DNA from 2 places in the Pseudomonas sp. H3_A02 genome. Region 1 is predicted to be linked to the other one. Evidence: predicted binding sites of a transcription regulator. Region 1 holds the regulator's gene; the other holds the start of a gene.
The links. Region 1 encodes FliA, which starts transcription of late flagellar genes. Its sites were predicted from a motif close to CTAAAGTTTNNNNNNNNNNNGCCGNTAA; they were not measured.
Positions count from the first base shown of each region.

Region 1 (12,684 bases):
GATGGGTGGTCGAGCGGGGGCCTGGAGCGGCGTTATCACAAGCCGATTTTCCAGCCCCTTGACGGGAAATTGAGACTTGCGGCGCGCAGCGATTTTCGCTGGGAAGATCCCAAGCGGCTCATCACGATCGCGGATCTTCCGCTCATCCGGTTTCAATGGGCACTCACTGTGATGGAGAGCCACGAGGTCAGCCTCTCCGAAGCCTCGTTGCCCGACATCAAGGCGCCGGATTCGAAGGTGGCGTTCATGTACGCCAGCCAGGAACAGCTTGAAGTGGAGGGTGTGCAAATGTACAGGGGGACGCGTTACGTCAAGGGCTGGAAATTGGCTTTCGGCCCGATCACATCGGAGCAGATACTGACAGCGGAGTGAGTCACCGGGTGCGTCGAGCCGAATGAATGCTAATGAGGTGGCGCTGCTCGAATCCGCGGCGCAGACGCGATCGGTTTACTACTCGACCAGAAAATCCCCGAAGGTCTGTACCTGGCCGTGGCCCAGGTATTGGCCTCGTTCGGGTGAGGTTCCGTGGGATTATCGAAGTTCGGATGCAGGGGGAAACTAGCAGAACTGTTAGGTTTACCTGGAAAGCGACAGGCCCCGTGGCGAGGGAGCTTGCTCCCGCTCGGTTGCGCAGCGACCGCCATAACACAGGGGCTGCGGTATGTCTGATGCTGCGCATTTGGCTGGTTTCGGGGCCGCTACGGGGCCCAGCGGGAGCAAGCTCCCTCGCCACAGGTTCGTCGTTTGTTTTAAGTGAGCAGCATTATCTGTGGGAGCGAGCGTGCTCGCGATTGCGATTATCCAGTCGATACAGATGTTGACTGACAAATCGCTATCGCGAGCAAGCTCGCTCCCACAGGGTTAAATTCGCTTCAGCCCCTCTATTTCAGCCGTCGACAAAAGTTGGAAGGCTTCTTGCAATACCCCGCCTGCGCCCCCTCCGGGCGTCAAAAGTTTGCTTCACAGGCACGGGGATTATTGGTGGATCGTTCTCAGTTACTCAGCACCGCGCGCAGCAATGCAGCCGACCTCAGCCGGGGCAATCTGGGCGTGCCGATCTTGCTGCTGGTCATGCTCGCCATGATGATGCTGCCGGTGCCGCCGTTTCTGCTGGACGTGTTCTTCACGTTCAACATCGCCCTGTCGATCGTCGTGCTGCTGGTGTGCATCTATGCCCTGCGGCCGTTGGACTTCGCGGTGTTCCCGACCATTCTGCTGGTGGCGACGCTCATGCGTCTGGCGCTGAACGTAGCGTCCACCCGAGTCGTGATGATCCACGGTCACGAGGGGCATGAGGCTGCCGGTAAGGTGATCCAGGCCTTCGGCGAGGTGGTGATCGGCGGTAACTACGTGGTCGGTATCGTGGTCTTCGCCATTTTGATGATCATCAACTTCGTCGTGGTGACCAAGGGCGCCGGGCGGATTTCCGAGGTGAGCGCGCGTTTCACCCTCGATGCGATGCCCGGCAAGCAGATGGCGATCGACGCCGACCTCAACGCCGGCCTGATCGACCAGAGCCAGGCCAAGCTGCGCCGCCTGGAGGTGGCCCAAGAGGCCGAGTTCTACGGTTCCATGGACGGTGCCAGCAAATTCGTGCGCGGTGACGCCATCGCCGGCCTGCTGATCCTGTTCATCAACCTGATCGGCGGCATGGCCGTCGGTATCTTCCAGCATGGCTTGACCTTCGGCGATGCCGGCAAGGTTTATGCCCTGCTGACCATCGGTGACGGTTTGGTGGCGCAATTGCCATCACTGTTGTTATCCACAGCCGCCGCGATCATGGTGACCCGTGCTTCGGGCTCCGAAGACATGGGCAAGCAGATTGGCCGGCAGATGTTTGCCTCGCCCAAGGCCCTGGCCGTTGCCGCCGGCCTGATGGCGGTGATGGGGCTGGTGCCGGGGATGCCGCACTTTTCCTTCCTGAGCATGGCGGCCATGGCAGCCGGTGGTGCCTACTGGTTCTGGAAGAAGCAGAACGTGCAGAAGGTCCAGGCCCTGCAAGAGGTCAAGCGCCAGCAGGAACTGCTGCCGTCGCCGGCCCGCGCCATGGAAACCAAGGAACTGGGCTGGGACGACGTGACCCCGATCGACATGATCGGCCTGGAAGTCGGCTATCGCCTGATTCCCTTGGTCGACCGCAATCAGGGTGGGCAGTTGCTGGCGCGGATCAAGGGGGTGCGCAAGAAGCTCTCCCAGGACTTGGGCTTCCTGATGCCTACCGTGCATATCCGCGACAACCTCGACCTGGCGCCGAGCGCCTATCGCCTGACCTTGATGGGGGTGATCCTGGCCGAAGCCGAGATCTATCCCGACCGCGAATTGGCGATCAACCCCGGCCAGGTCTACGGCAGCCTCAGCGGCATCACCGCCAAGGATCCGGCTTTCGGCCTGGAAGCGGTGTGGATCGAAATCAGCCAGCGGGCCCAGGCCCAGTCCCTCGGTTATACCGTGGTGGACGCCAGTACCGTGGTGGCGACCCACTTGAACCAGATCCTGTACAAGCACTCCAGTGAGCTGATTGGCCACGAAGAAGTCCAGCAACTCCTGCAAGTACTGGCCAAAGGCTCGCCGAAGCTGGCCGAAGAGCTGGTGCCAGGCGTGGTTTCCTTGTCGCAGTTGCTCAAGGTGCTGCAGGCGCTGCTGGCCGAACAAGTGCCCGTGCGCGACATACGCAGTATCGCCGAGGCCATCGCCAACAACGCCGCCAAGAGTCAAGATACCGCCGCCTTGGTGGCTGCGGTTCGGGTCGGCGTGTCCCGCGCAATCGTCCAAAGCATTGTAGGCACTGAGTCTGAGCTGCCTGTGATCACCTTGGAGCCAAGGTTGGAACAGATATTGCTCAATAGTCTGCAGAAGGCAGGACAAGGCTCGGAAGAGGGTGTCCTGCTGGAGCCAAGCATGGCCGAGAAGCTGCAGCGTTCGCTGATCGAAGCAGCCCAGCGGCAAGAGATGCAAGGCCAACCGGTGATCCTGCTGGTGGCCGGTCCGATTCGCGCGATGCTCTCGCGATTCGGGCGCCTCGCGGTCCCGGGGCTGCATGTGCTGGCGTACCAGGAAATACCGGACAACAAGCAAGTGACCATCGTTGCGACAGTAGGGCCCAACGGCTGAGGTAGTGGTTTATGCAAGTGAAGCGTTTTTTCGCCGCCGACATGCGTCAGGCCATGAAACTGGTTCGTGACGAGCTGGGCGCTGAAGCAGCCATCATTGGCAACCGTCGTATCGCCGGCGGTGTCGAGCTGACGGCGGCCCTGGATTACAAACTGTCTGCGCTGGCCCCGCGGGTTCCGAACATGGAGCTCGAAGATGAGCTGCGCAAGACCCAATCGCGCATCGCCAGCGCCCAGGCCGAACTGAGCCTGCGCAGCAGCGAAGGCGAGGGTGCCGCGGGCACCAATCGTCAATTGTTCGCCGGTCAGCCGCTGACCGCCGGCCTGCCCTTGACCGCCGCCGAACCGCTAATGGAGCAGGCCCAGGCCGAACCGCGTCGTCCGGAACCGGCTCCCGCCGCGCCTGTCCGCGGGGTCGATCCGCGCGCCCTGGACTCAATGCGCTTTGAACTCAACAGCCTGCGCGAGCTGATGGAAGTCCAGCTCGGCTCCCTGGCCTGGAACCAGCTGCAAGGCAGCCGTCCGGCCCAGGCCAACCTGTGGCGTCGCCTGCAACGCATCGGCCTGTCCGGCCCGTTGTCCCGGGACCTGCTGGCGCTGATCAATGGTATCGAAGAACCGCGCCAGGCTTGGCGCATGTTGCTGGCGCACCTGGCGCGGATGATCTCCACGCCGGAAGTCGAGCCACTGGAAGAGGGCGGAGTGATTGCCATGGTCGGTCCTGCCGGCATGGGCAAGACCACCACCCTGGCCAAGCTCGCCGCCCGTTATGTACTCAAGTACGGCGCCCAGAGCATCGCCCTGGTGAGCATGGACAGTTTCCGCATCGGTGCCCAGGAACAACTCAAGACCCTGGGCCGGATCCTCAATGTGTCGGTGACCCATGTGGATCCGGGCCAATCCCTGGCCCAGGCGCTGGAGCCTTTGCTGCGCAAACGCGTTGTGCTGATCGATACCGCGGGCCTGCAAGCCAGCGATCCAGCCCTGCGCATGCAGCTCGAAAGCCTGGCCGGACGCGGTATCAAGTCAAAAAATTATCTCGTGTTGGCAACCACCAGCCAGAAACAGGTTCTAACCGCCGCATACCACAGCTACAAACGCTGCGGACTGGCCGGCTGCATCCTGACTAAGCTGGACGAAACGGCAAGCCTGGGCGAGGTGTTGAGCCTGGCGATCGGTCATGAACTGCCGGTGGCCTACCTGACCGATGGGCCGCGGATCCCGGATGATTTGCATCTGCCGCGCCGTCATCAACTGGTCAGTCGTGCCGTGAGTGTGCAAATGCAGGAAGAACCCAGCGAAGAAGCCATGGCTGACATGTTCGCTGACATCTACCACAGCCCGAGCAAGCAGGTCGGCTGAGGTAATCATGAATATTTTTTGTACCTACATCGATGGTCTGCCATGCATTGTTCCTTATGCGAACGCGCAGCCAGTAATGTGGCCTCCGTCTAAGAAGACAAGGTAAAGAACGAACATGGGCAGCATGCATCCCGTACAGGTGATCGCGGTGACCGGCGGCAAAGGTGGCGTCGGGAAGACTAACGTGTCAGTGAACTTGTCCCTGGCTCTTGCAGAGCTTGGCCGACGGGTCATGCTGCTGGACGCCGACCTGGGCCTGGCGAACGTCGACGTGCTGCTGGGGCTTACCCCCAAACGCACCCTGGCGGACGTGATCGAAGGCCGCTGCGAACTGCGCGACGTGCTGTTGCAGGGGCCAGGCGGGATTCGTATCGTGCCGGCTGCCTCCGGCACCCAGAGCATGGTTCACCTGACCCCAGCCCAACACGCGGGCCTGATCCAGGCTTTCAGCGACATCGGCGACAACCTCGATGTGCTGGTGATCGATACCGCGGCTGGCATTGGCGACTCGGTCGTCAGTTTCGTGCGCGCCGCCCAGGAAGTGCTGCTGGTGGTCTGCGACGAACCGACGTCCATCACCGACGCCTACGCCCTGATCAAACTGCTGAACCGCGACTATGGCATGAACCGCTTCCGCGTCCTGGCCAACATGGCCCAGAGCCCGCAGGAAGGACGCAACCTGTTCGCCAAGTTGACCAAGGTCACCGATCGCTTCCTGGACGTCGCCCTGCAATACGTCGGCGCGGTGCCTTACGACGAAAGCGTGCGCAAGGCCGTCCAGAAGCAACGTGCCGTCTATGAAGCCTTTCCACGTTCCAAATGCGCGCTGGCGTTCAAGGCGATCGCCCAGAAGGTCGATACCTGGCCATTGCCGGCCAATCCTCGCGGGCATCTGGAGTTTTTCGTCGAACGTCTTGTGCAACAAACAGCAGGGCCCGTGCTATGACAGCCAGCGGTTACAACCATCTCTACAAAAAATCGGCACGGGACGCCCAATACGAATTGATCGAGCGTTATGCGCCACTGGTCAAGCGTATCGCCTACCACTTGCTGGCGCGGTTGCCGGCCAGTGTCCAGGTCGAGGACTTGATCCAGGCCGGCATGATCGGCCTGCTTGAAGTGTCGAACAAATACGACGCCAGCAAAGGCGCCAGTTTCGAGACCTATGCCGGTATTCGCATTCGCGGGGCGATGCTCGATGAAGTCCGCAAGGGCGATTGGGCGCCGCGTTCGGTGCACCGCAATACCCGCATGGTCAGTGACGCGATTCGGGCAATTGAAGCGAAAACCGGGCGTGACGCTAAAGATCACGAAGTTGCTGCCGAACTCCAGTTAAGTCTCGATGATTATTACGGGATTTTGAACGATACCTTGGGCAGCCGCCTGTTCAGTTTCGACGACCTGCTGCAGGACGGCGAACACGAAGGGCTGCACGAGGATGGCGCGAGTGCTCACATGGAGCCATCGCGTGACCTGGAAGATGAACGTTTCCAGAGCGCGCTGGCGGATGCGATTGCCAATTTGCCGGAGCGTGAGCGACTGGTCTTGGCGCTGTACTACGACGAAGAGCTGAACCTCAAGGAAATCGGTGAGGTCCTGGGGGTCAGCGAATCGCGGGTCAGCCAGTTACACAGCCAGTGCGCGGCCCGTTTGCGGGGGCGTTTGGGGGAGTGGCGAGCGCGTTGACAGGCAGTGTGGGGACACTGCGACGAGGCTGGCCTGGCAGGTACTGCGCCAGTCTCCATCCGTTGTGCTCCGGACCGTTGTCGAGTGTTGTGCCGGATTGATTGAAATGGCGCGTCCAGGTGCTGGGCGCGTTTAAGACTGCTTGGAGGTCGAATTGGACAAGAACATGAAAATCCTCATCGTTGATGACTTCTCAACGATGCGGCGGATCATAAAAAACCTGTTGCGTGACCTTGGGTTCACCAACACGGTCGAGGCGGATGATGGCGTCACAGCCATTCCGGTCCTCAACAGCGGGAGCATCGACTTTCTGGTGACTGACTGGAACATGCCCGGCATGACCGGTATCGACTTGTTGCGCCATGTGCGCGCCGACGAAAAGCTCAAGCATCTTCCGGTGCTGATGGTCACTGCCGAAGCCAAGCGCGAGCAGATCATCGAAGCGGCCCAGGCCGGTGTAAACGGCTATGTGGTCAAACCCTTCACGGCCCAGGCGTTGAAAGAGAAGATCGAAAAAATCTTCGAACGCATCGGTTAACGGCGCCACGGGGGAGCTATGGACAACGAATCTTCAATGGGCGATTTCGAATCGACCCTGAAAAAACATGCCCGCGAACTGGTCGACAGCCTTGAAAAAGGTCGCTTTGGCGATGCGGTTCAAATGATCCATGAGCTCAACCAGACCCGTGACCGCGGTCTGTATCAGGAAGTGGGCAAGCTCACGCGTGAACTGCACAGCGCGATTGTCAATTTCCAGATCGACCCGCACATGCCGCAGGCCGAGGAAGTCTCGCAGATCACCGACGCCACCGAGCGCCTGGGGTATGTGGTCAAGCTGACCGAGGCCGCGGCGAACCGCACCATGGACCTGGTGGAAAGCGCAACGCCGCTGGTCAACGGCCTGAGTGAAGAAGCCCAGGCCTTGAGCACCGACTGGGGCCGGTTCATGCGTCGCGAAGTCGGTGCTGAAGAGTTTCGGGAGCTGGCCCGTCGGGTCGACGGTTTCCTGACGCGCAGCAGCACCGAGAACCGCGCCGTGGCAAGCAACCTCAACGACATTCTGCTGGCCCAGGACTATCAAGACCTGACCGGCCAGGTGATCAAGCGTGTGACCCAGTTGGTCACCGAAGTGGAAAGCAACCTGCTCAAACTGGTGTTGATGGCCAGCCAGGTCGACCGCTTTGCAGGCATCGAACACGACCGTGAAGCGATGCTTGCTGAAAAAGATCCACAAAAACATCTCTCTCAGGGTGAAGGTCCGCAAATTCATGCCGATAAAAGAGAAGACGTTATGTCCGGTCAGGACGATGTGGACGATTTGCTGTCCAGCCTTGGATTCTGAGTTTTAGCCCTGTTTTAGGAGCAGCCATTAATGAGCTTCGGCGCCGATGAAGAGATCCTTCAGGATTTCCTGGTTGAGGCCGGCGAGATTCTAGAGCAACTGTCCGAACAGCTGGTCGAGCTGGAAAGCCGACCTGATGATGCGGATCTGCTCAATGCAATTTTTCGCGGTTTCCACACTGTAAAAGGAGGCGCCGGCTTCCTCCAGCTCAACGAGCTGGTGGAGTGCTGCCACATTGCCGAAAACGTGTTCGATATCCTGCGCAAGGGTGAGCGCCGCGTGGATTCGGAACTGATGGACGTGGTGCTCGAAGCGCTGGATGCGGTCAACAGCATGTTCAGTGAAGTGCGTGAGCGCTCGCCGATCACGGCTGCCACCCCCGAGCTGCTTGCCGCGCTATCGCGCCTGGCCGAGCCGCAATCGGCTGACGAAGCGGCGCCGATTGTCGAGGCGGTGGTTGAAGAGCCGGTCGCCGAAGAATCGGGCGACATCACCGATAACGAATTCGAACAGCTGCTGGACTCCCTGAATACCGTCAAGGCCCAGGCCGAGGCACCAGCCGCTCCGGCTGCACCTGCTGCGCAAGCCGCCGGTGGGGCGGCCAGCGATGAAATCACCGACGCCGAGTTCGAGTCGCTGCTCGACCAGCTTCACGGCAAGGGCCAGTTCGCGCCGGATGCGGTCGTTCCGCCGGCGGCCCCGGCCGCCCCGAAAGCGGCGGGCGACAGCTCGGACATCACCGATGATGAATTCGAAGCTTTGCTCGACCAGTTGCATGGCAAGGGCACCTTTGCCGTTGACGCGCTGGATTCGGCCATCGCTTCGGCACCGACGCCGGCCAAGCCCGCCGCCGCTGCCGCGGGTAGCGACCTGATCAGCGACCAGGAATTCGAATCGCTGCTCGATGAGCTGCATGGCAAGGGTAAGTTCAGCGAAGTCGGTACGGCTGCCGCTGCGCCCGCTACCGTTGCGCCAGCGGCCAAGGCTGCGCCCAAACCCGCTGCCAAGGCACCGGAGCCCAAGGCCGAGCCCGCCAAGCCTGCCGCTGCTGCCCCGGCACCCGCCCGTGCTCCGGCGGCGGCGCCAGCGGAAAAACCAGCCAGCGAAGCCGAGACCACCGTTCGAGTCGACACCGCACGCCTGGACGAGATCATGAACATGGTCGGCGAACTGGTGCTGGTGCGTAACCGACTGGTGCGCCTGGGCCTCAACAGCCAGGACGAAGCCATGTCCAAAGCCGTGTCGAACCTCGACGTGGTCACGGCAGACCTGCAGACCGCGGTCATGAAGACCCGCATGCAGCCGATCAAGAAAGTCTTCGGGCGCTTCCCGCGCCTGGTTCGCGATCTGGCTCGCCAGCTCAAGAAAGAAATCAACCTGGAACTGGTGGGTGAAGAGACCGACCTCGACAAGAACCTTGTCGAAGCCCTGGCCGACCCGCTGGTCCACTTGGTGCGCAACGCGGTCGACCACGGCATCGAGTCGCCGGAAGAGCGCGAAGCCTCGGGCAAGGTCCGCAGCGGCAAGGTGATCCTGGCCGCCGAGCAGGAGGGCGACCACATCCTGCTGTCGATCTCCGACGACGGCAAAGGCATGGACCCGAATGTACTGCGTGCCATCGCGGTGAAACGCGGTGTGATGGACAAGGATGCGGCTGACCGTCTGAGCGAATCCGAGTGCTACAACCTGATCTTCGCCCCGGGGTTCTCGACCAAAACCGAGATTTCCGACGTGTCGGGCCGTGGTGTGGGCATGGATGTGGTGAAAACCAAGATTTCCCAGCTCAACGGCTCGATCAATATCTACTCGACCAAGGGCCTGGGCTCGAAGATCGTCATCAAGGTTCCGTTGACCCTGGCGATCATGCCGACCCTGATGGTGATGCTGGGCAACCAGGCCTTCGCCTTCCCGCTGGTCAACGTCAACGAGATCTTCCACCTCGACCTGTCGCGCACCAACGTGGTGGACGGCCAGGAAGTGGTGATCGTACGGGACAAGGCATTGCCGCTGTTCTACCTCAAGCGCTGGCTGGTCAGCTCCGCGGCTCATGTGGAGCAGGGCGAAGGCCATGTGGTGATCCTTTCGGTGGGCACCCAGCGGATCGGCTTCGTCGTCGACCAGTTGGTGGGCCAGGAAGAAGTGGTCATCAAGCCGTTGGGCAAGATGCTCCAGGGCACACCGGGCATGTCCGGCGCCACCATCACCGGCGACGGCCGCATCGCGTTGATTCTCGATGTGCCAAGCATGCTCAAGCGTTACGCCGCCCGGCGTATTTGATTCTGGAGGGGCGTGGCCCAGGGCCGCGCCTCGTCTAACGGAGTGTTTATGGTAGTTAAAGTCCTGGTGGTGGACGATTCGGGGTTTTTCCGTCGCCGTGTCTCGGAAATTCTTTCGGCGGACACGAGTATTCAGGTCGTCGGTACCGCGACTAATGGCAAAGAGGCGATCGATCAGGCCCTGGCACTCAAGCCGGACGTGATCACCATGGACTACGAGATGCCGATGATGGATGGCATCACGGCCGTGCGGCATATCATGCAGCGCTGCCCGACCCCGGTCTTGATGTTCTCGTCCCTGACCCACGAAGGCGCCCGGGTGACTCTCGATGCGCTGGACGCCGGGGCGGTGGATTTCCTGCCGAAGAATTTCGAAGACATTTCGCGCAACCCCGACAAGGTCCGGCAGTTGCTGTGCGAAAAGGTCCACAGCATTTCCCGCAGCAATCGCCGTGTCGGTGCCTACAGCGCACCGGCGCCAGCCCCGGTTGCGGCGCCAAGCCCGACGCCGACGGCATCGAGCAGCTTCAATCCGGCACCTGTACGCAGCGCCCCGGCCCCTGCGCCGACGCGTTCGGCACCTGCCAGTGCCTCGTCGCCGGCCCCCAAGCGCAAAGCCTACAAGCTGGTTGCCATCGGCACGTCCACGGGCGGCCCGGTGGCGCTGCAACGGGTCCTGACCCAGTTGCCGGCCAACTTCCCGGCTCCCATCGTGTTGATCCAGCACATGCCCGCGGCGTTTACCAAGGCGTTTGCCGAGCGTCTGGACAAGCTGTGCAACATCAACGTCAAGGAAGCCGAGGATGGCGACATCCTGCGTCCGGGCCTGGCCTTGCTGGCGCCGGGTGGCAAGCAGATGATGATCGACGGTCGCGGCGCGGTGAAAATCCTGCCGGGCGACGAGCGCCTGAACTACAAGCCTTGCGTGGATATTACCTTTGGTTCCGCGGCCAAGTCCTACGGTGACAAAGTTCTGGCGGTGGTTCTCACCGGCATGGGTGCCGACGGTCGCGAAGGCGCACGGCTGCTCAAGCAGGGCGGCAGTGCGATCTGGGCCCAGGACGAAGCCAGTTGCGTGATCTACGGCATGCCGATGGCGATCGTCAAAGCCGATCTTGCCGACGCAGTGTATGGGTTGGACGACATCGGTAGACACCTGGTCGAGGCCTGCCTGTAATGGATGTGCTCAGCCTGATTGGCATCATCATGGCGTTCGTCGCCATCATTGGCGGCAATTATCTGGAAGGCGGTCACCTGGGCGCGCTGGCCAACGGCCCGGCGGCGTTGATCGTGATCGGTGGCACCGTTGGCGCGGCGCTGCTGCAGTCTCCCATGAGCGCTTTCAAGCGGGCCATGCAGGTGCTGATCTGGATTCTGTTCCCGCCCCGTGTCGACCTTGCCGGTGGTATCGACCGCGTCGTGAACTGGAGCCTGACCGCTCGCAAGGAAGGCTTGCTGGGTCTGGAAGGGGTGGCTGACGCCGAACCTGACAGTTACTCGCGCAAAGGCCTGCAATTGCTGGTGGACGGCGCCGAGCCGGAGGCCATCCGCAGCATCCTGGAAGTGGATTTCTACACCCAGGAAAGCCGCGACATCGAAGCGGCCAAAGTCTTCGAAAGCATGGGCGGCTACGCGCCGACCATCGGCATCATCGGTGCCGTGATGGGCCTGATCCATGTGATGGGCAACCTGGCCGATCCGTCGCAACTGGGCAGCGGTATCGCCGTGGCGTTCGTCGCCACGATCTACGGCGTGGCGAGTGCCAACCTGGTGCTGCTGCCCATCGCGGCCAAGCTCAAGTCCATCGCGTTGCGTCAGTCGCGCTATCGCGAAATGTTGCTGGAAGGGATCCTGTCGATCGCCGAAGGTGAAAACCCGCGCTCCATTGAGTTGAAGCTCCAGGGCTTCATGGACTGATGGGGGGTATGGAGCATGGCACGTCGCAGGCATCGTGAAGAACACGTCAACCATGAACGCTGGCTCGTTTCCTACGCCGACTTCATCACGCTGCTGTTCGCTTTTTTCGTGGTCATGTATTCGATTTCGTCGGTCAACGAAGGCAAGTACAAAGTCATTTCCGAGGCGTTGATCGGGGTCTTCACCGATTCCGACCGGGCCCTCAAGCCGATCCCTATCGGTGAGGAGCGGCCCAAGACCACCACACCGGCCAAGCCCTTGGTCAAGGACAGCGAGCAGGTCGACGCCGGTATCGCCGGCAGCAGCGATCCGTTGAAAAGCATCGCCGACGACATCAGCGCGGCGTTCGGTGACCTGATCAGCTCCAACCAGATGACCGTGCGCGGCAACGAGCTGTGGGTCGAGATCGAACTCAATTCCAGCCTGTTGTTCGGCAGCGGCGACGCCATGCCCAGCGACATGGCGTTCAACATCATCGATAAGGTCGCGGCGATCCTCAAACCCTTCGACAACCCGATCCATGTCGAAGGCTTCACGGACGACCAGCCGATCCGTACCGCGCAATACCCGACCAACTGGGAACTGTCCTCGGCCCGTTCGGCGAGCATTGTGCGCATGCTGGCGATGCAGGGCGTGAACCCCGGTCGCCTGGCCTCGGTGGGCTACGGTGAGTTCCAGCCGGTGGCCAACAACGCCACGGCCGAGGGGCGTGCGCGCAACCGGCGGGTGGTGCTGGTGGTGTCGCGTAACCTCGATGTACGTCGTAGCCTGACCGGTACCGGTACGGCCCATGCAACCCCGGATGCGGCATTGAAGCGGGCTGGCACACAAACTGCACCGGCTCCGGTCAAGTCGCCGGGAAGACAGAGTGCCGTCAATTCTCCGTCACCCGCTTTATAACCGAGCTATTTCTCGGTCGAGCCTGTTTCGGCCGGGAGGAACGATCCGAATGAGAGTCTGGGCAGTCGCCAATCAAAAAGGTGGTGTGGGC
Region 1 is NZ_CP162807.1:5,965,557-5,978,240, reverse strand. It holds gene AB4N80_RS26225 (hypothetical protein) at 1-372, shown strand, start outside; gene flhA (flagellar biosynthesis protein FlhA) at 982-3,111, shown strand; gene flhF (flagellar biosynthesis protein FlhF) at 3,123-4,472, shown strand; gene fleN (flagellar synthesis regulator FleN) at 4,588-5,418, shown strand; gene fliA (RNA polymerase sigma factor FliA) at 5,415-6,158, shown strand; gene AB4N80_RS26200 (chemotaxis response regulator CheY) at 6,325-6,696, shown strand; gene AB4N80_RS26195 (protein phosphatase CheZ) at 6,715-7,500, shown strand; gene AB4N80_RS26190 (chemotaxis protein CheA) at 7,531-9,777, shown strand; gene AB4N80_RS26185 (protein-glutamate methylesterase/protein-glutamine glutaminase) at 9,826-10,953, shown strand; gene AB4N80_RS26180 (flagellar motor protein) at 10,953-11,693, shown strand; gene motD (flagellar motor protein MotD) at 11,709-12,593, shown strand; gene AB4N80_RS26170 (ParA family protein) at 12,643-12,684, shown strand, end outside.

Region 2 (5,945 bases), 1.7 Mb from region 1:
CCGTTTGCGGGTGTCGAGCCCGGTGGGCCTGGCCCATCAGTTCCTGCCGGTGGTGATCGAAACTTTCCTGGTGAAATACCCCCTGGTACAGCTGGAAATGACCCTGCTCAACCGCCGGGTCGACCTGATCGGCGAAGGCATCGACGTGGCGCTGCGCGTGCGCGACCTGGGGGACGAAGACCCACTGCTGATGACCCGGCGTTTGCGCCGGGCACGCCTGATGCTGGTGGCCAGCCCCGCGTTCGTTGAAGGGCGACGGATCGAAACCCCGGACGACCTCAAGCCCTTACCGGTGTTAGGGGCGCTGGAAGCCGATCGCCTGGTGCATCTGCGTCTGGTCAAGGCCGATGGGCAGCAGGCCGAACTGAGCCTGGAGGCCCGCCTGGGCATCGACGACTTCATTGTGCGTCGGGCCTGCACCCTCGCCGGCCTGGGCTTCACTTTATTGCCAAGCATGTATTGCGAGCAGGAATTGCGTGACGGCACACTGGTGGAGCTGCTGCCTGGATGGTCATTGCCCGACGGCTGGCTCCAGGCGGTCTACCCGCATCGGCGCGGCATGTTGCCGGCGGTGCGTGCCTGGATCGATCATTTGGTGGAAGCCTTCGAGGGCTGTGGAGAAAGAACGCTATGAGTTTGAGCGAAGAGGATGTCGCGCGGTTTTGCCTGGACTTGCCCGGTGCCAGGGAAGACTACAAATGGGGTGGCGTGCGGGTATTTTCCATTGCCGGGAACAAAATGTTCGCCCTCCAGGGCCTGCGGGGCGACTCGTTGGCGTTCAAGGTCGACAAGGATCTGTTCCTGGGTCATTGCGACCGCCCGGACATTCACCCCGCGCCGTACCTGGCGCGGGCCCAGTGGGTCATCATGCAGGTGCCCTACCCGCTGGGGGCTGAAGAGCTGCGCAATTTGCTGCGCCGCTCTCATCAATTGGTGGTCAGCAAGTTACCGAAGCGTACCCAGGTTGGGTTATTGCTGTAGTGGCGGCAGCGACTGAACCACCGCTATCGCGAGCAAGCTCGCTCCCCCACTAGGACAACGCCAACAGATAACCGCCCAGGAACAACTGGTCGATCCAGAACACCTGGTGCAACAGCACGATGAACCAGAACACCACTTGAAATGAGACTTTGCGGGTCTTGTGGCGAAACAGCTGCTGGGCCAGCAAGGCGCCGGGCCAACCGCCGGCCAGCTCTACCGCATGCAACACATTCTCCGGGGTACGCCAGGCGTCGGCGCGCGCCTTGCGCTTGTCGCTCCAGTACAGCAGGAACGCCACCACGCTGACGACGCCATAGGCCCCCATCGGCACCCACGACACCGCCCGCAGCCCGAACAGCAGCGAACCGAACAGCGGCAAGGCACAGACCAGGGCAAACACCGTCAGTTTGAGCCGCAGGTGCTGCACGGCGCCGTCGGCGTTGCGCCCGGCACGTTTGCGGTTGCCTGAATCGTTCATGGCTTGGCGGCGGTCCAGTCCACCCAGCCGAACTGCCAGGTGGCCAGGATCAGCAGGCCAAAAGCGATTCGATACCAGGCGAACACGGCGTAGCTGTGACTGGCGATGAACCGCAGCAGGCCCTTGACCGCGATCATGGCGAAAATGAACGCCGTGACAAAACCAATGGCGAACACTGGGAAATCCGCCGGGACGAACAGTTCGCGGTACTTGTAGCCCGAGTAGACGGCCGCACCGACCATGGTGGGCATCGCCAGGAAGAACGAGAATTCGGTAGCAGTTTTACGCGACAGACCGAACAGCAAGCCACCAATGATGGTCGCGCCGGAACGGGAGGTGCCCGGGATCATCGCTATGCATTGGGCCAGGCCAACCTTCAGTGCGTCCTTCCAGGAGATCTCGTCCACCGTCTCGGCGTGCACCTGGTGCTGACGCTTCTCGGCCCAGAGCATCACCAGACCGCCCACCACCAGCGCGGCGGCCACGGTGATCGGGTTGAACAGGTAATGGTGGATCCAGTCGGCAAACAGCACGCCCAAGACCACGGCCGGCAGGAAGGCGATCAGCAGGTTGGCGGTAAACCGGCGAGCGCTGGGTTGCGTCGGTAGCCCCAGCACCACGTCGAAGATCTTGCGCCGGAACTCCCAGACCACCGCGAGGATCGCGCCCAGCTGAATGATGATGTTGAATGCCATCGAGCGTTCGCCACCGAACTCGAGCAAGTCGGCGACAATGATCTGGTGCCCCGTGCTGGAAATCGGCAGAAACTCCGTCAAGCCTTCCACTACGCCAAGAATCAATGCCGAAAAGGCCGTCCACAAATCCATTCATCCCCCAAAAAAGACGCTGTTCAAGCAGGTCTTATCAATATTCAAGTGTCATGCAGGTACACGCAGCGGCTGCACGATAACCGCGACCTTTCAAAAAAAACCAATGAAAAATCAGAACAGACTCAGGTTTTGCGCTGCGGGGCCGAAATCCTATCAGACAAGCCCTGATAACGCTGCCGCGTTATGACCCAGGTCAATCATGGATAGCCGCCGGGCGCTAAAGTGCCGGCCGTCGTTAATGACAAGAATAAGAAACCGGAGTGACAGCGTATGAATAGCTTGCGCAGTGTGTCGATCAGCCGACGCTTGTGGCTCATCCTGGTCGTGGCCATCGTGATGTTGTTCACGCTAGGCGCCTTTATGCTCAAGCAGATCCACACGGACCTGTATCAGGCCAAGGTGCAGAAGACCCAGCATGTGGTGCAGACCGCCAGTGGTGTACTGAGCTACTACCATGGGCTGGAAACCGCCGGCACCCTGACCCGCGAGGCAGCGCAGAAGCAAGCCCTCAGCGCCGTGCGAGGCCTGCGCTATGACCAGAGCGATTACTTCTGGATCAACGACCTGACGCCGGTCATGGTCATGCACCCGACCAACCCGAAGCTTGAAGGCCAGAACCTCTCGGCGATCCGCGACCCGAACGGTTTTGCGCTGTTCAACGAGATGGTCGCCATCGCCAAAGCCAAGGGTGCCGGGATCATCGATTACCTCTGGCCCAAGCCGGGCGCCGAAGCGCCGGTCGCCAAGACTTCCTACGTCAAACTGTTCGAACCGTGGGGCTGGATCATCGGTTCCGGCGTGTACGTAGACGACGTCCAGGCAGAGTTCCAGTCCCAGTTGATCAAGGCTTCGTTGATTGGCTTGGCGATCACCCTGGTCATGGGCCTTCTGCTGACTCTGATTGTGCGCAGCATCGTCCGCCCGCTTCAAGAAACCGTCAACGCCATGGCCAATATCGCCAGCGGCGAAAGCGATCTGACGCGTACCCTCGACACCCACGGCCAGGACGAAGTCACGCAACTGGCCCGGCATTTCAACGCTTTTACCGCCAAATTGCGCCAGGTGGTGAGCCAGTTGCAGGCCTCGGCCAGCGAGCTGGGGCAATCTTCCAACGAATTGGGCAACGACGCGGCTCAAGCCCAGGAACGCAGCCAGCAACAGTCACAACAAATGGAACTGGTGGCCACCGCGATCAACGAAGTGACCTATGGCGTGCAGGACGTGGCCAAGAACGCCGAGCACGCGGCCAGTGAGATGCGCGACGCCGAATCCCAGGCCCAGCAAGGCCAGGTCAACATCGATGGGAGCTTGCAGCAGATCGACCGCTTGTCCCAGACCATCGATCAAGCCGTGGAAGTGATTCGCACCCTGGCGAGTGAAAGCACCCAGATCGGCAGTGTGCTGGAGGTGATTCGTTCCATCGCCGAACAAACCAACCTGTTGGCCCTCAACGCCGCGATCGAAGCCGCCCGCGCCGGCGAGCAAGGCCGGGGCTTTGCGGTGGTTGCTGATGAAGTGCGGCTGCTGGCCCAGCGCACGCAGAAATCCACCGCCGAGATCCAGGCGATGATCGAGCGCCTGCAAACCCACTCCGAAGCCGCCGTGAAAGTCATCGGCGACAGCAGCCGTGCCTCGCAACTGACCATCGAACAGGCCGGCCTCGCCGGTGCCAGCCTCAACGCCATCGGCCAGGCCCTGCGCAACCTCAACAGCCTGAACGCCTCCATCGCCAGCGCCACCCTGCAACAGGCCCATGTGGTGGAAGACATCAACCAGAACGTCACCCAGGCCGCCGGCCTGTCCCATAGCACCGCCATGGCCGCCGAACAGTCCAGCCAGGCAAGCAGCCGCCTCAAGGCGTTGAGTGAACAGTTGAATGGGTTGCTCAAGCAATTCCGAGTCTAAAGATCGGTAGCCAACCCTGTGGGAGCGAGCAAGCTCGCTCCCACAGGGGATTTGTGGCGAGTACCAAACCAGAGACCAACGCAAAACCGCGGTGGGGGCGAGCCTGCTCGCGATAGCGCCAGCCCATTTACGACATTGGTATTGGAGCTCTCCACGCCATAGCGTTTACAATCGCCGCCCTCTCCTCTTTCCCCAAGGAACTGCCATGTCCGGGCTTGAACTGTTTGCCGCAGCCCTCGGCGTGATCGCCGTCTGGTTGACCGTCAAGCAGAACCCCTGGTGCTGGCCAATCGGCCTGGTCATGGTGTTGCTGTACAGCTGGATTTTTTTCGAGGTGAAGTTGTACTCGGACATGCTGCTGCAGGTTGTCTACGCGGTGCTGCAACTCTACGGTTGGTGGCAATGGACCCGTGCCGGACGCAATCATGATGGGCGTCAGGTCAGCCGCCTCGGTGGGCCGTCGGTGTTGCTCGGCCTGGCCATCGGCGCGGTGGGCAGCCTGCTGTTGGGCGCTGCCATGGCTCACTGGACCGACGCCGCCCAGCCCTGGCTCGACGCCGCGCTTACGGGGTTCAGCCTCGTGGCCCAGTGGTGGATGGCACAGAAACGCGTGCAATGCTGGCCGCTGTGGATCGCCCTGGACGTGATCTTCGTTGGCCTGTTCATCTACAAAGGCTTGCACCTGACCGCCGCGCTCTACGCCCTGTTCACCCTGCTCGCCGTGCAAGGCTGGCGGGAATGGCGCGCCGACCCGGCCCTGCGCGCATGAAGGTGGTGGTACTGACCGGCCCGGAATCCAGCGGCAAGAGCTGGTTGGCGGCGCAATTGCAGGCGCATTTCGGTGGCGTGCGGGTAGACGAGTACGTGCGCCATTTCATGGAACAGACCCAACGCGATACCTGCCTGGCCGACATCACCGACATCGCCTCCGGCCAATTGGCCTGGGAAGACGAGGCACGTGCCGGCCGACCGGCGCTGTTGATCCTCGACACTCACCTGTTGAGCAACATTCTCTGGAGCCAGACCCTGTTCGGCGATTGCCCGGACTGGCTCGAGCCGGCGTTGTTGGCCCGCCATTACGACCTGCACCTGTTGTTGAGTCCCGAGGAGGTCGAATGGACCGGCGACGGTTTGCGTTGCCAGCCCGAGCTGGCAGAGCGGCTGACGTTTTTCCAGGCGATCGAGACTTGGCTGAGCCAACATCGGCAACCTTTCCAGGTCATTCAGGGCAACTGGGTGCAACGCCGGAAGCAAGTGTTTGCAACCGTTACCCAACTGCTTGAAGCCTGACCGCCGCTTGATTTGTTTCACTTCTGAAACAACGCACTCGCAGCAAACCCGGATTCAACCACGTTTCATGTCCTTGTCATCAAGACTGTCACGCTGCTGAAACACCCTCCCAAAAGCCTGGAGCCAGAGCCCTGCAACGGTTGGTGGCCATTTGATCGTCATCCGCCCTGTCTCAACGCTGAAACAGGTTCCCTCCTCGACGCCCCCTGGCTTAATCCAACCCATTGAATTGCCGGGTATTTCAAAACACGGCACAACACCTGCTCTTCCCCATTTCGCAACGCTGGACCAAGGCCAGCCCACCGAAGAAGGAATCGATGCCGTGGGGACTTTCGAAAGAAGTTTGACCTGTCTGCTCATGATCGGCTGCGCCGCCAGCGCAACGCTCAGCCTGCCAGCACAGGCCGAGGGCAACGGCGTCATCGTGCTCAGCCGTGACGTGCAGCCCATCGCAATCGGTC
Region 2 is NZ_CP162807.1:4,222,329-4,228,273, reverse strand. It holds gene AB4N80_RS18665 (LysR substrate-binding domain-containing protein) at 1-634, shown strand, start outside; gene AB4N80_RS18660 (MmcQ/YjbR family DNA-binding protein) at 631-981, shown strand; gene AB4N80_RS18655 (DUF1294 domain-containing protein) at 1,031-1,459, opposite strand; gene AB4N80_RS18650 (undecaprenyl-diphosphate phosphatase) at 1,456-2,286, opposite strand; gene AB4N80_RS18645 (methyl-accepting chemotaxis protein) at 2,560-4,194, shown strand; gene pnuC (nicotinamide riboside transporter PnuC) at 4,400-4,963, shown strand; gene AB4N80_RS18635 (AAA family ATPase) at 4,960-5,484, shown strand; gene AB4N80_RS18630 (hypothetical protein) at 5,807-5,945, shown strand, end outside.
Region 2: the regulator FliA is predicted to act here: its motif matches at 2,411-2,438, upstream of AB4N80_RS18645 (methyl-accepting chemotaxis protein).